3 regions of the Mesorhizobium sp. B2-5-3 genome follow, and region 1 is predicted to be linked to each of the others. Evidence: predicted binding sites of a transcription regulator. Region 1 holds the regulator's gene; each other region holds the start of a gene.

Region 1 (4,168 bases):
TCCGTATAGGCTTCGCCGACATTCTTGATCTTGCCGCTGTCGATGGCGTCCTTGAGCACTTCCATGGAGCCCGAGAACAGGAAATCGGCATTCGGATCGGCACCCGAGCCCTTGATGAAGACGTAGTTGCCTTCCGGCTTCACCTTGAACACTTCGCGGGCCTGCATGCGGCCGACTTCCTTGTTGTCGAAGGTCAGATAGAAGACGTCCTTGTTCTCGATCAGGCGGTCATAGCCGACGACCGGAATGCCTTCGTCGAGCGCCTTCTGCACCGCCGGGCCGATGGCGGAGGCGTCCTGCGCCAGGATGATCAGCGAATTGGCGCCCTGGGAGATCAGGCTCTCGACGTCGGTGAGCTGCTTGCCGGGATTGGACTGGGCGTCGGCGGAAATATACTTGTCGCCGGCGGCTTCGATCGCCTTCTTCATGGCGGCCTCGTCGGTCTTCCAGCGCTCTTCCTGGAAGTTCGACCAGGAAACGCCGATGACCTTGTCCTTCGCCTGCGCGACCGACGCGAGCGTCAGCGACATGGCGACACCCGCCAGGATGGCGGCTGTGAATCTCTTCATCTTAATCCTCCCTGCGCCGCGTATGGCGCGACCAAACAGGCCCGTAGGCCGGCACAAAGGCTCTATTTTTTCGAGCCTCGAAAAAACACTGGTCCATCGTCGGAACGCTGTCAACGTCGATTCTGATGTATTTTGATGTCCTCGTGAATTTTTTTCGAGCTCCGGAATAAATAATGACAGCCAAGGCCGGTTCTGCCAGTATTTGACGGTCGTCGGGATCCTGGGGAGAGAACGCGGCGACGGGGAGGATGCGAGAAACATGTCGGTCGGAATCCGCCACGACGATTTGCGCCGACGCAACCGGGCGATGGTGATCGCGGCCGTGCGCCGTGCCGGGCAGCCCTCGCGCACCGAGATTGCCGCGACCACCGGGCTCAGCCATTCCACCATATCGGCGATCTCCTCCGACCTGATTGGCGAAGGCATCCTGGCGCAGAGCAAGCCGAGCGAGGCCGGTGCGCTGAAACGCGGCCGGCCGCAGGTCGGCCTCAGCCTCAACCCTGAAGCCGCGGCGGTGATGACCGTGGTGCTGTCGCTGAATTTTCTCTCCGTCGCCGTCATCGACTATGCCGGCCAGGTGATATCTGAAGAGCAGCGCCGGCTGGACACGCTCACCCTGTCGCGCGAGGCGCTGATCGGCGAATGCGTGGCCATCGTCAGGCGGCGGTTCGAGGATCCCGACCTCGACGTCGGCAGCATCGCCCGTATCGCGCTGGCGATCCAGGGCATCACCGACACGGATGCGCGCACCATGCTGTGGTCGCCGATCACGCCGCAGACCGACATCGCCTTCGCCGACATACTGGAGGCCGAGTTCGGCATTCCCGCCACCATGGAGAACGATTGCAACATGATGGCGGTGGCGCTGCGCTGGCGCGATCCCCAGCGCTACCGCGACGACTTCATCGCCATCCTTTTGTCGCACGGCATCGGCATGGGCTTGGTGCTGAAGGGTGAACTGTTCACCGGCACCCATTCATCCGGAGGCGAGTTCGGCCACATGATCCATCGCCCCGGCGGGGCGCTCTGCCGCTGCGGGCGGCGCGGCTGCGTCGAGGCCTATGCCGGCAACTATGCCATCTGGCGCAACGCGAGGCAGCTTGGCGAGGACACCGAGCCCGTCGACGTCAGCGACGCCGACATGCGCACCCTGGCGGCCTCGGCGCGCGAAAAGGACGGGCCGGAGCGCGAAGCCTACCGCAAGGCCGGCGAGGCGCTGGGTTACGGCCTTGGCAGCCTGTTCGCGCTGATCGATCCGGCGCCGGTCGCCATGGTCGGCGTCAGCGCCGCCGCCTTCGACCTGATCGAGCCGGCTCTGCGCGAGGCCATTGCCCAGACCGCCGGCGGCCAGCACTCGAAATCGATTTCCTTCGACACCGAGCCGAACGAACTGCCGCTGATCCGCGAGGGCTGCGCCATGCGCGCGCTGACCTTCGTCGACCAGGAGATTTTCGCGCCGGGGGCACAGGCGAAATCAGGCGTGGGCGAGAACGTTGCGTGACATATCCCTAGTCTTCGCGAATCGCATACCCCGCGCCCCGAATGGTGCGGATCACGTCAGGCATGCGGCCGTTGTTGACCGCCTTGCGCAGCCGGCCGACATGCACGTCCACGGTGCGCTCGTCGATATAGATCGTTTCGCCCCAGACATTGTCGAGCAGTTGGCTGCGCGAGAACACGCGGCCGGGATGTCGCATCATGAATTCGAGCAGGCGGAACTCGGTCGGCCCGAGCCGGATCTCGCTTTTCTTGCGGTAGACCCGGTGCGATCCACGGTCGAGCACGATGTCGCCGACCTTGAGCACGCTGGACAGAACTTCGGGCTTGGCGCGGCGCAGCAGCGCCTTGACGCGTGCCATGAATTCCGGCGTTGAGAACGGCTTGACCAGATAGTCGTCGGCGCCGGTGGAGAGACCGCGCACCCGGTCGCTTTCCTCGCCGCGCGCCGTCAGCATGATGATCGGCAGCCGCTCGGTCTCGGGCCGCATGCGGAGACGGCGGCAGAGCTCGATGCCGGACACCGCCGGCACCATCCAGTCGAGCACAAGAAGGTCAGGGACATTCTCCTGCAAGCGGATCTCGGCTTCGTCGCCGCGCGTCACCACCTCTACCTGATAACCCTCCGATTCCAGATTGTAACGGAGCAGCACACCCAGCGGCTCCTCGTCCTCCACCACCATGATGCGTGGCGCGATCATCGACTGGTCACCCCTGCCGTCAAGCCGCTGGCGCCGACATCGCCGTCTCGTCCTGCTTCGGGCGATTGGCGGGCAATTGCGTGCCGGTCAGCACATAATAGGCATTTTCGGCAATGTTGGTCACGTGATCGCCGATGCGCTCGAGATTCTTGGCGCAGAACAAAAGATGCGTGCAGGCGGTGATGTTGCGCGGATCCTCCATCATGTAGGTCAGCAGCTCGCGGAAGACCGACGTGTATTTGACGTCGATGCGTTCATCGTCGGCGCGCAGCTTGGCAAGTGCCGCGGCATCGCGCGCCGCATACTCCTCGATCACGCCTTGGACCTGGATCAGCACAAGCTGCGCCATGGCGTCGATGGAGTGCGACAGGTCGCGCGGCGTGGCGGCAAGGCCGACGGTGCCGACGCGCTTGGCGATGTTCTTGGCGAGATCGCCGATGCGTTCGAGATCGCCCGCCATGCGGATCGAGCCGACGACATGGCGCAGATCGTCCGCCATGGGCTGCCGCTTGGCGATCAGGGTGATGGCGCGGTCGTCGAGTTCGCGCTGGCGCGCATCCATGATCGCGTCGTCGGAGACGACGCGCTGGGCGAGCGCGTTGTCGGAATTCAGGAGCGCCTTGGTCGCGCCGCCGACCATCGATGAGGCGAGATCGCCCATGTCGCGGATCAGCCTGCTGATCTGTCCGAGATCTTCGTCAAAGGCTGCGACTGTGTGTTCGGCCATGATCTTGGTCCTCGTATGCCTGGGATCAGCCGAAGCGGCCGGTGATATAGTCCTGCGTGCGCTTCTCGCGGGGCGACGTGAAGATCTTCTCGGTGCGGTCGAACTCGACCAGCTCGCCCAGATACATGAAGGCGGTCTGCTTCGACACGCGCGCCGCCTGCTGCATGTTGTGGGTGACGATGACGATCGTATAATCGGCCTGCAACTCGTCGATCAGCTCCTCGATCTTGGCGGTCGACAGCGGATCGAGCGCCGAGGCAGGCTCGTCGAGCAGGATGACCTCCGGCTTCACCGCCACCGTGCGGGCGATGCAGAGGCGCTGCTGCTGGCCGCCCGAAAGGCTGAGGCCGCTGGCGTTGAGCTTGTCCTTGACCTCGCTCCACAGTGCCGCGCGCTTCAGCGCCTGCTCGACACGGCCGTCCATCTCCGCCTTGCTGAGCTTCTCATAGAGCCTGACGCCGAAGGCGATGTTCTCGTAGATCGACATCGGGAACGGCGTCGGCTTCTGGAACACCATGCCGATCTTGGTCCTGAGCAGGTTGAGATCCTGCGAACGGTCGAGGATATTCTGGCCGTCGAGCAGCACCTGGCCCTCGGCGCTCTGCCTCGGGTAAAGCTCGTAGATGCGGTTGAAGACGCGCAGCAGCGTCGACTTCCCGCAGCCCGAAGGCCCG
Region 2 (4,168 bases), on a different contig from region 1:
CACGCTGGCGACCATGACCTCGCTGCGCGGCATCGGTCTCCTGATGACCAATGGCAATTCGATATCGATCAACAGCGACGCGTTCCAGGCGTTTTCGCGCGGCTCGCTGCTGGGGATCCCCTATCTGTTCTGGATGGTAATCGTGGTTGCCCTGCCCTCCTACGTCTTCCTGCACCACACGCGATGGGGACGCTATCTCTTCTCCGTCGGCTCGAACGCGGAAGCCGCGCGCCTCTCCGGCGTCAACGTGCCGCGCACGATCTACATGGCCTATGTGCTGTCCGGCCTGTGCGCGGCCTTCGTCGGCGTGCTGCTCGCGTCCCGCATCGGCATCGGCAATCCGACGCAGGGCGACACCTACGAGCTGCAAGCCATCGCCTCGTCGGTGATCGGCGGCACGTCGTTGTTCGGCGCTATCGGTTCGGTGCACGGGCCGCTGATCGGCTCGTTCATCCTCTCCACCATCAACAACGGCGCCAACCTGCTCAACGTCAACACGTTCTGGCAGCGCGTCATCACCGGCATGTTGATCATCGTCATCGTCTACTTCGACGGCCTGCGCCGCCGAGGTGGCAAGTAAAATCGATCGCCGGCCGGGTCGAAAATCGGCCGACGATTCCATGAACCGACTGGATTGAAGCATGAAAGCCGTTGTCTGCCGTTCGCCCGGCGACCTTGTCGTGGAAGACCGTCCCGCGGCTGGCTCGCCGCCTCCCGGCTGGGCGCTGGTGGCGGTCAGCCATGTCGGCATCTGCGGCACCGACTACCACATCTTCGAGGGCAAGCATCCCTTCCTCGCCTACCCCCGCATCATGGGCCATGAAGTGTCGGGGACCATCGTCGAGGCGGGCGAAGGCGTTGGTCTTGCCACGGGCGAGCCGGTCATCCTCAATCCCTATCTGGCGTGCGGCAAATGCATCGCCTGCCGGCACGGTAAACCCAATTGCTGTGTCCGGATCGAAGTGCTCGGCGTGCATCGCGACGGCGCCATGTGCGAACAGATCCTTATCCCGGAACAAAACCTCTATCCAGCCAACGGCCTGTCGTTGGCCGATGCCGCGGCCGTCGAATTCCTGGCCATCGGCGCCCATGCGGTGCGGCGCTCGCGTGCCGATCCCGGCGCACGGACGCTCGTCATCGGCGCCGGACCGATCGGGCTCGGCACCGCCATCTTCGCCCGCATCGCCGGGCTCGACGTGACGCTGCTCGACATGAGCAGCGAAAGGCTCGGCTTCGCCGCCAATGAACTCGGCTTCAAGACCCTCGACGGGTCGCGCGGCGCGGCATCCGATCTGGTCAGCGAAGCGACATCAGGCGAAGGCTTCGACGTGGTCTTCGACGCCACCGGCAACACCGGCTCGGTGCAGTCGGCCTTCGCTCATGTCGCGCATGGCGGGACATTGGTGCTGGTCAGCGTCGTCAAGGACGACATCGCCTTTTCCGACCCCGAATTCCACAAGCGCGAGATGACGCTTGTCGGCAGCCGCAATGCCTTGCGGGCCGATTTCGACCACGTCGCCGCCTCGATCCGCGATGGCGCCGTGCCGCTGGCCAAGCTCGTCACCCACCGCACCACGCTTGCCGACACGCCACGTGACCTCGCCCGCTGGGCGCATGAGAAATCCGGCCTGATCAAGGCCGTGATCGAGGTGGGGGCATAAGATGGCAGGCGGTGAACCCGGCCTGAGTTGACGACGCCCCGCGCAGGTCGACCCCCAAACGCCAAGCCGCTGACAACCGAGCTGGTCTGGTACCAGCGTTAGTATAAGGCCGACACGCCCTACAGCGCCGACAGTTTCAGCTCCACCCGCTCCGCCGGGAAGCGCGCCTCGGCGAATTGGATCGGCCGGCCGTCCGGCGTCATGTTGACGGCCACCGTGACCAGCACGATGCCGCCCGGCTGCAGATCGAGGTCGGCAAGGTCGGAAGCATCGGCGTGACGCGCCGACAGCACCGTCGATTGCCTGAGATAATCGTCTATGCCGAAACGCTTGAGCGATGCGGTGATCGACCCGGTCTCGGCCATGGCCACATCGATGCCGGCGAAGCGCCTGGCGTCGAACCAGCCGGAAGCGCGCGACACCGGCTTCCCATCGGCCTCGCCGCGCGTCTCCAGGCGAATCACATCCGATCCCCTGGCAACGCCCAGGGCTTCGGCGACGCGCCGGCTGGCGGGCTCGACCGATGAGGCCAGGAGCACGATGTGCCGCTCCGACGCCTGGCCCTGCAAGCCGGTTGAAAATCGCGTGCGCGCGCCGATCGGATAGGACAGCCGCTTGCGCGACAGCACGAAAGTGCCGCGCCCCTGCTCGGCCCGCAGTACCCCGTCTTGCACGAGCGCCGCGATGGCGCTGCGCACCGTGTGACGGTTGACGCCATAGCGCTCGGCCAGCGCCACCTCCGGCGGCAGCGCGGCATTCTCGGCGAAATCGCCGGCAGCGATCGATTGCAGGATTCGGTCGGCGATCTGGCGCCACAACGAGACGCCGCTGCGCCGCTCGATACCGTCAGCCACGTGTTTTCCGTTCACGGTTTCGCCCCTGGCCGGCCCCTGTCACGCACCCGTCATGGACTCGCGTTAGGTAATGGGTATAATTCGTATGGTTGTCTATATCAATAGACAAATTAGAAGCAAGGATGTTGCTCATGCGAGGACAGGAAGCGCGCGACCAGGCCGAACGCAAGGCGGCCATGGCAACCCTGGCGCAGTCCAGCGGCGACGACATCGTTCGCCTCTGGAACGAATCCGGCCTGCCTGCCGAGGCCGAACTGCTGCGCGGTCCCGAGACCGGCCTGGTTACCATGCGCGGCCGCATCGGCGGCGGCGGCGCGCCGTTCAATGTCGGCGAGGCCACCGTGACCCGCGCCACAGTGCGCCTGCCGTCCGGACAGGTCGGCCATTGCTATGCGCTCGGCCGCGACAAGCAGAAGGCGAAGCTGGCGGCCATCGCCGACGCGCTGTGGCAGGACCCCGCCCACCGAGAGGCGGTCGAAGCGGGCCTTCTCGCGCCGCTGCGGGCTGCCTTGACCACGGCACGAGAAAGGCGCCGCGCCGAAACGGCGGCAACGAAGGTGGATTTCTTCACCATGGTTCGCGGAGAAGATTGATGGATATCGCAGCGCAATCGATCGAGGGCGGGTTCGCCGATCCGGTGTTCAACGCCCAGACGGTGTTTCGCGCCGTCACGGACGCAATGGCGCGGCCGGGCAGCGTGCAACCCTTGCCGGCCCTGGCCCGCCCGCCGGCGCCGCTTTCGGCGACATCGGGCGCGGTTGCGCTGGCATTGTGCGACAATGACACGCCGCTCTGGCTCGACCCGGCCCTGCATGCCTCGGCAGCGGTCATGTCCTGGCTCGGCTTTCACAGCGGTGCGCCGCTGGCCAACACCCCGGCCGACGCGCATTTCGCGTTTGTGGCCTCGCCGGCCGAGATGATGGCGCTCGACGGTTTCTCGCAAGGCACGCAGGACTATCCCGACCGCTCGACCACATTGATCCTGCAGGTCGGCGATCTCACGTCAGGCACGCCGCTGCTGCTCGAAGGTCCTGGCATCGAGAAGACGGCGACGATCGCGCCGGCCCGCATGCCGCGTCATTTCATCGAGCAGTGGAAGCAGAACATCAACCGCTTTCCGCGCGGCGTCGACATCATCCTGGCGGCACATGACAGCCTCGCCTGCCTGCCGCGTACGACACGCATCAAGACGACGGAGGCCTAGCGATGTATGTTGCGGTAAAAGGCGGCGAAGCCGCGATCGCCAACGCCCACAGCCTGCTCGCTGACCGTCGGCGCGGTGACCGCTCGGTACCGGCACTGCGCCTCGACCAGATCGTCGAACAGCTGGCGCTCGGCGTCGACCGGGTGATGAGCGAAGGCTCGCTTTACGATCGCGAACTCGCCGCACTCGCTATCGTGCAGGCGCGCGGCGACATGATCGAGGCGATCTTCCTGGTGCGCGCCTACCGCACCACGCTGCCGCGCTTTGGCTATACAAATGCCATCGACACCGCCACCATGCTGGTCGAACGTCGCGTTTCGGCGACCTACAAGGACCTGCCCGGCGGCCAGTTGCTTGGGCCCACCTTCGACTACACGCACCGGCTGCTCGATCCCGAGCTTGCCGCCGGCGCCGATGTCGCCGCGCCCTTGCAGCGCGAGACGGAAGCG
Region 3 (4,168 bases), on a different contig from region 1:
AGATATCGATGAGGCCGGCGGCGCGCCGGACTTGCAGCGCCTCGTCACCGACGATGTCGAAGGCGTTGGAGCGCCTGAGCGTCGTCTCCTCGCGGAATCCCATCGGCGCGAAATAGGCGGGGATTTCCAGCCCCCAGGAAGCCGTCCATTCGCAGCCCGCCGCACTCATGCCGTCATAGGCGCCGGGGCGTTTCAGCGGCCGGCCCGCAGGCAGCCGTTCGTTGGGAAAGGTCATGACGAAACGACGAGAATAAAACTGTCGCGTCGTCTGCCTGAGATATTCCCGGTTTGCGGCGAAGGCGCCGTAGCGGGCGATGTCCATGCCGAAAATGTCGGCCTGCGGCTCGCCGTAAATCATCCACTCGGCCAGCGACTTGCCGACGCCGCCGCCCTGGCTGAAGCCGGCCATGACGCCGCAGGCGACCCAGTAATTCTTCAGGCCGCGGACCGGCCCGACGATCGGATTGCCGTCCGGGGTGAAGGTGAAGGCGCCGTTGACCCATTTGCGGATGCCTGCCGTCGCCAGGCAAGGGAAGCGCTCATGCGCCTTGGCAAGTTCCGGGCCGATGCGGTCGATGTCTTCGGGGATGAGCTCGATGCCGTAATCCCACGGCGCGCCGTCCATGTTCCAGTGCTTCGGGTTCTGCTCGTAGACGCCGAGCAGCACGCCCTTGCGCTCCTGCCGCAGATAGGAAAAGCCGTCGAGATCGACGGCCAGGCCGATCTCCTTGTCGAGGGCAGCGACTTCCGGAATGTCCTCGGTGACGAAATAATGGTGCTCCATCGGCGTCACCGGCAGTTCAACCCCGGCCATGCGGCCGAGTTGCTTGGCCCACAACCCGCCGGCATTCACGACATGCTCGGCGGTGATGGTGCGTTGCTCTGTGACGACATCCCAATGGCCGTCGGCGCGCGCCTTCAGCTCGACCACGCGGTTGCGCAGGATCACGTCGGCGCCGCGCTTCTTGGCGGCACCGACATACGCATGCGTCGTGCCGTAAGGGTCGAGATGGCCCTCGTTGGAATCGTAGAGGCCGCCAAGCACGCCGGTGACGTCGACGATCGGGCAGATCGCCTTGATCTCGTCAGGCGTCACCAGCCGGGCGGTCTCGATGCCGACCGACTGGAATACCGCCCAGGCCGATTTCAGCCACTCCCAGCGCGCCGGATCGCTGGCGATGTTGACGCCGCCGGTCATGTGCAGGCCGACGTCCTGGCCGGATTCGGCCTCGATCTCTCGGTAAAGGTTGATGGTGTAATCCTGCAGCGCGGCGACATTGGGGTCGGCATTGAGCGCGTGGAACCCCGCCGCCGCATGCCAAGTCGACCCCGCCGTCAGTTCGGCGCGCTCGATCAGCGCCACATCCGACCAGCCGAACCGCGCCAGGTGATAGAGCACCGAAGCGCCCACCACTCCTCCCCCGATGACGACTGCGCGGTAGTGAGACTTCAAGGCTTCCCTCCCCGGACTGTCCGAAACCGGCACCATATACGTACTGTACATAAGTGTCTAGTACTGCGAACAGCTCCTGGACGCTGTCGAACCTGTGTTGGAACGATCGATTTTCCGGCGCGGCCGCACTTCCCCAGCAGCGTCGCGGCGGGCCGACGCGAATGCGTCACCAACTGTCATGCAAGCATCATGTTCGCGCCTTAGACCGCTTGCCGAGGGCACAAGCGGCCCTCCAGGGCGGCAGCCTCGCCGCCGCCAGGCAACCTCAGAATTCCGCCGTCCCGGCGCTTTGTCATCAAGGGGATATCCATGACGCATCTACGCTCATTCTCGTTGCGGCTGCTGGTCGCCGCGCTGGCGGCCTCGGCCGTTTCGCTGCCCGCCTTCGCCGACAGCTCGGCCAGCGTCGGCGGCGCCAGTTTCGTCAACAAGGGGCTGGTGGGGGTTGGCCGCATCCCGGCCGGCCAGCGCGACAGGTTCGGCGAGACCTTCGGCTCCGGCTCCGGCATGTCGATCGACACCGCGGGCTGGACGCATGATGCCGGCACCTACAGAGGCTCGCTGTGGCTGCTGCCCGACCGCGGTTATAACGTCGTCGGTACCACCGACTACCGGCCGCGCCTCAACACGATCAACATCGAGTTCGCCCCGGTGGCGCCAGGTGCCGCGCCCGCGGCCGGCCAGGAGCAGACCGGCGTCAAGGCGACGCTCGCCGACACCATGCTCCTGACCGACGACAAGGGCGCCGACGCCAGCGGTCTCGACCCGCTGAACGGCGTGCGTCCCGCCGCCGGCGACATGCCTGTCCTGCCGCAGGCCGACAATGGCAAGCTCGCGCTCGACAACGAGGCGATCGTGCGGCTGCCCGACGGCACCATGCTCGTTTCCGACGAATACGGTCCCGACATCTACCGCTTCTCCGCCGACGGCCGTCTGATGTCGGCGACCCAGCCTCCGGCCGCGCTCGTGCCGATGCGCCACGGCACGGCCAATTTTGCTTCCGACAATCCGGGCCCAGGTGCTGCCGAACCCGACCCAAAGGATCCCGAAACCGGCCGCCAGAACAATCAGGGCCTCGAAGGCATGGCAATGACGCCGGACGGCAAGTTCGTGATCGCGGTCTTGCAGTCGGCGACCCGGCAGGACGGCGGCGATTCGGCCTCGACGCGCCAGAACACCAGGGCGCTGATCTATGACGCCTCCGATCTTGCCCATCTCAAGCTGGCACATGAATATGTCGTGCCGCTGCCGGTGTTCAAGGACGCCAAGGGCAAGACCAAGGTGGCTGCGCAAAGCGAGATCGTGGCGCTGTCGGACACGGCTTTCCTGATGCTGGCGCGCGACAGCGGCAATGGCCAGGGCCTGAAGGGCGAAGAGTCGCTGTATCGCAAGATCGACATTGTCGACCTTTCCGGCGCGACCGACATCGCCGGCGGTCCCTTCGATGCCGCCGACAAGCCGGTGGCGCCCAAGGGCGTGCTCGATCCGTCGGTGACGCCGGCAAGGCTGACGCCGTTCATCGACATCAACGACAAGGCCGAGCTTGCCCGCTTCGGCCTGCACAATGGCGCGCCCAATGACAAGGACAACCTCTCGGAAAAGTGGGAAGCGATGTCGCTGGCGAGCGTGCTCGATCCGAAGCTGCCCGACGACTATTTCCTGTTCGTCGCCAACGACAACGATTTCCTCGCCCAGGACGGTTTCCAGGTCGGCGCGCCCTACAAGGCCGAGGACGGCGCCGATGTCGACACCATGTTCCTTGTCTTTCAGGTCACGCTTCCCGGCCTCGCCAGGAAGTAAGCATCTTGCAGGAGGCGCCGCCTGGCGCCTCCTGCCCGACAAGCTTGATCGGATGCACGACGGCGTGCCTTGCCCGCCGTCGCTCCTTTCGCAAGGGTGCATCCCGGTCGGGCCTGCGGTATCCTGCGTGCCGGACTCAAAAGAACCAGCTTTGCCGGATTGCCCGCCATGGATGAAAAGATGCCCGCGCGCCGGCGCACCGGTGACCTGACCAGCGGCCCCATTCCGCGCACGCTCCTGCTGTTCGCCCTGCCGGTGCTCGGCTCCAACGTGCTGCAATCGCTCAACGGCTCTGTAAACGCCGTCTGGGTCGGCCGCTTCCTCGGCGAATCCGCGCTCACCGCCACCTCCAATGCCAATCTGGTGCTGTTCCTCATCCTCGGCACCGTGTTCGGCATTGGCATGGCGGCCACCATACTGGTGGCGCAATCGGTCGGCGCCCGCGACCTGCCCGAGGCGCGCCGCATCGTCGGCACCAGCGCCACCTTCTTCTTCTTCGTCTCGGTGCTGTTCGCCGTCTGCGGCTGGATTTGGGTGGACGCCATTCTGGGCGCGCTCGGCACACCGCCCGACGCCTTGCCGCTGGCGCGCTCCTATTTGCGCATCATCTTCGTCGCCGTGCCGATGATGAACCTTCTGTCCTTTGTCATGACGGTGCTGCGCGGCGCCGGCGATTCGCGCACGCCGTTCTGTTTTATGGCGCTCGCCGTCGTGCTCGACATCATCTTGAACCCACTGCTCATCCGCGGCATCGGGCCGTTTCCAGAGCTCGGCATCGCCGGCTCGGCGACCTCGACGCTTGTGGGCCAGACGGTGAGCGTCATTGCCATCCTGATCGTGCTCTATGTCCGTAAGCATCCGCTGCGTCTGGCCGGCGCCAATCTGGCGCTGCTGCGGCCGGACCCCGCCTTGCTG

Evidence for each region. Region 1 encodes PhoB, which activates phosphate uptake and scavenging genes when phosphate is short. Its sites were predicted from a motif close to TGTCATNNANCTGTCAT; they were not measured.
Region 2: a site for PhoB is predicted at 2,553-2,569, ahead of phnF (phosphonate metabolism transcriptional regulator PhnF). Genes of this name have one in related genera too.
Region 3: a site for PhoB is predicted at 1,628-1,644, ahead of FJ867_RS10880 (esterase-like activity of phytase family protein). Genes of this name have one in related genera too.

Annotation. Positions count from the first base shown of each region.
Region 1 covers NZ_VFUS01000001.1:60,829-64,996, forward strand. Annotated here, with positions in the region: gene xylF (D-xylose ABC transporter substrate-binding protein) at 1-569, opposite strand, end outside; gene FJ867_RS00305 (ROK family protein) at 829-2,070, shown strand; gene phoB (phosphate regulon transcriptional regulator PhoB) at 2,078-2,767, opposite strand; gene phoU (phosphate signaling complex protein PhoU) at 2,787-3,494, opposite strand; gene pstB (phosphate ABC transporter ATP-binding protein PstB) at 3,520-4,168, opposite strand, start outside.
Region 2 covers NZ_VFUS01000002.1:343,323-347,490, forward strand. Annotated here, with positions in the region: gene FJ867_RS06265 (ABC transporter permease) at 1-580, shown strand, start outside; gene FJ867_RS06270 (zinc-binding alcohol dehydrogenase family protein) at 642-1,661, shown strand; gene phnF (phosphonate metabolism transcriptional regulator PhnF) at 1,781-2,530, opposite strand; gene phnG (phosphonate C-P lyase system protein PhnG) at 2,647-3,108, shown strand; gene phnH (phosphonate C-P lyase system protein PhnH) at 3,108-3,719, shown strand; gene FJ867_RS06290 (carbon-phosphorus lyase complex subunit PhnI) at 3,722-4,168, shown strand, end outside.
Region 3 covers NZ_VFUS01000004.1:117,654-121,821, reverse strand. Annotated here, with positions in the region: gene FJ867_RS10885 (FAD-dependent oxidoreductase) at 1-1,453, opposite strand, end outside; gene FJ867_RS10880 (esterase-like activity of phytase family protein) at 1,763-3,253, shown strand; gene FJ867_RS10875 (MATE family efflux transporter) at 3,422-4,168, shown strand, end outside.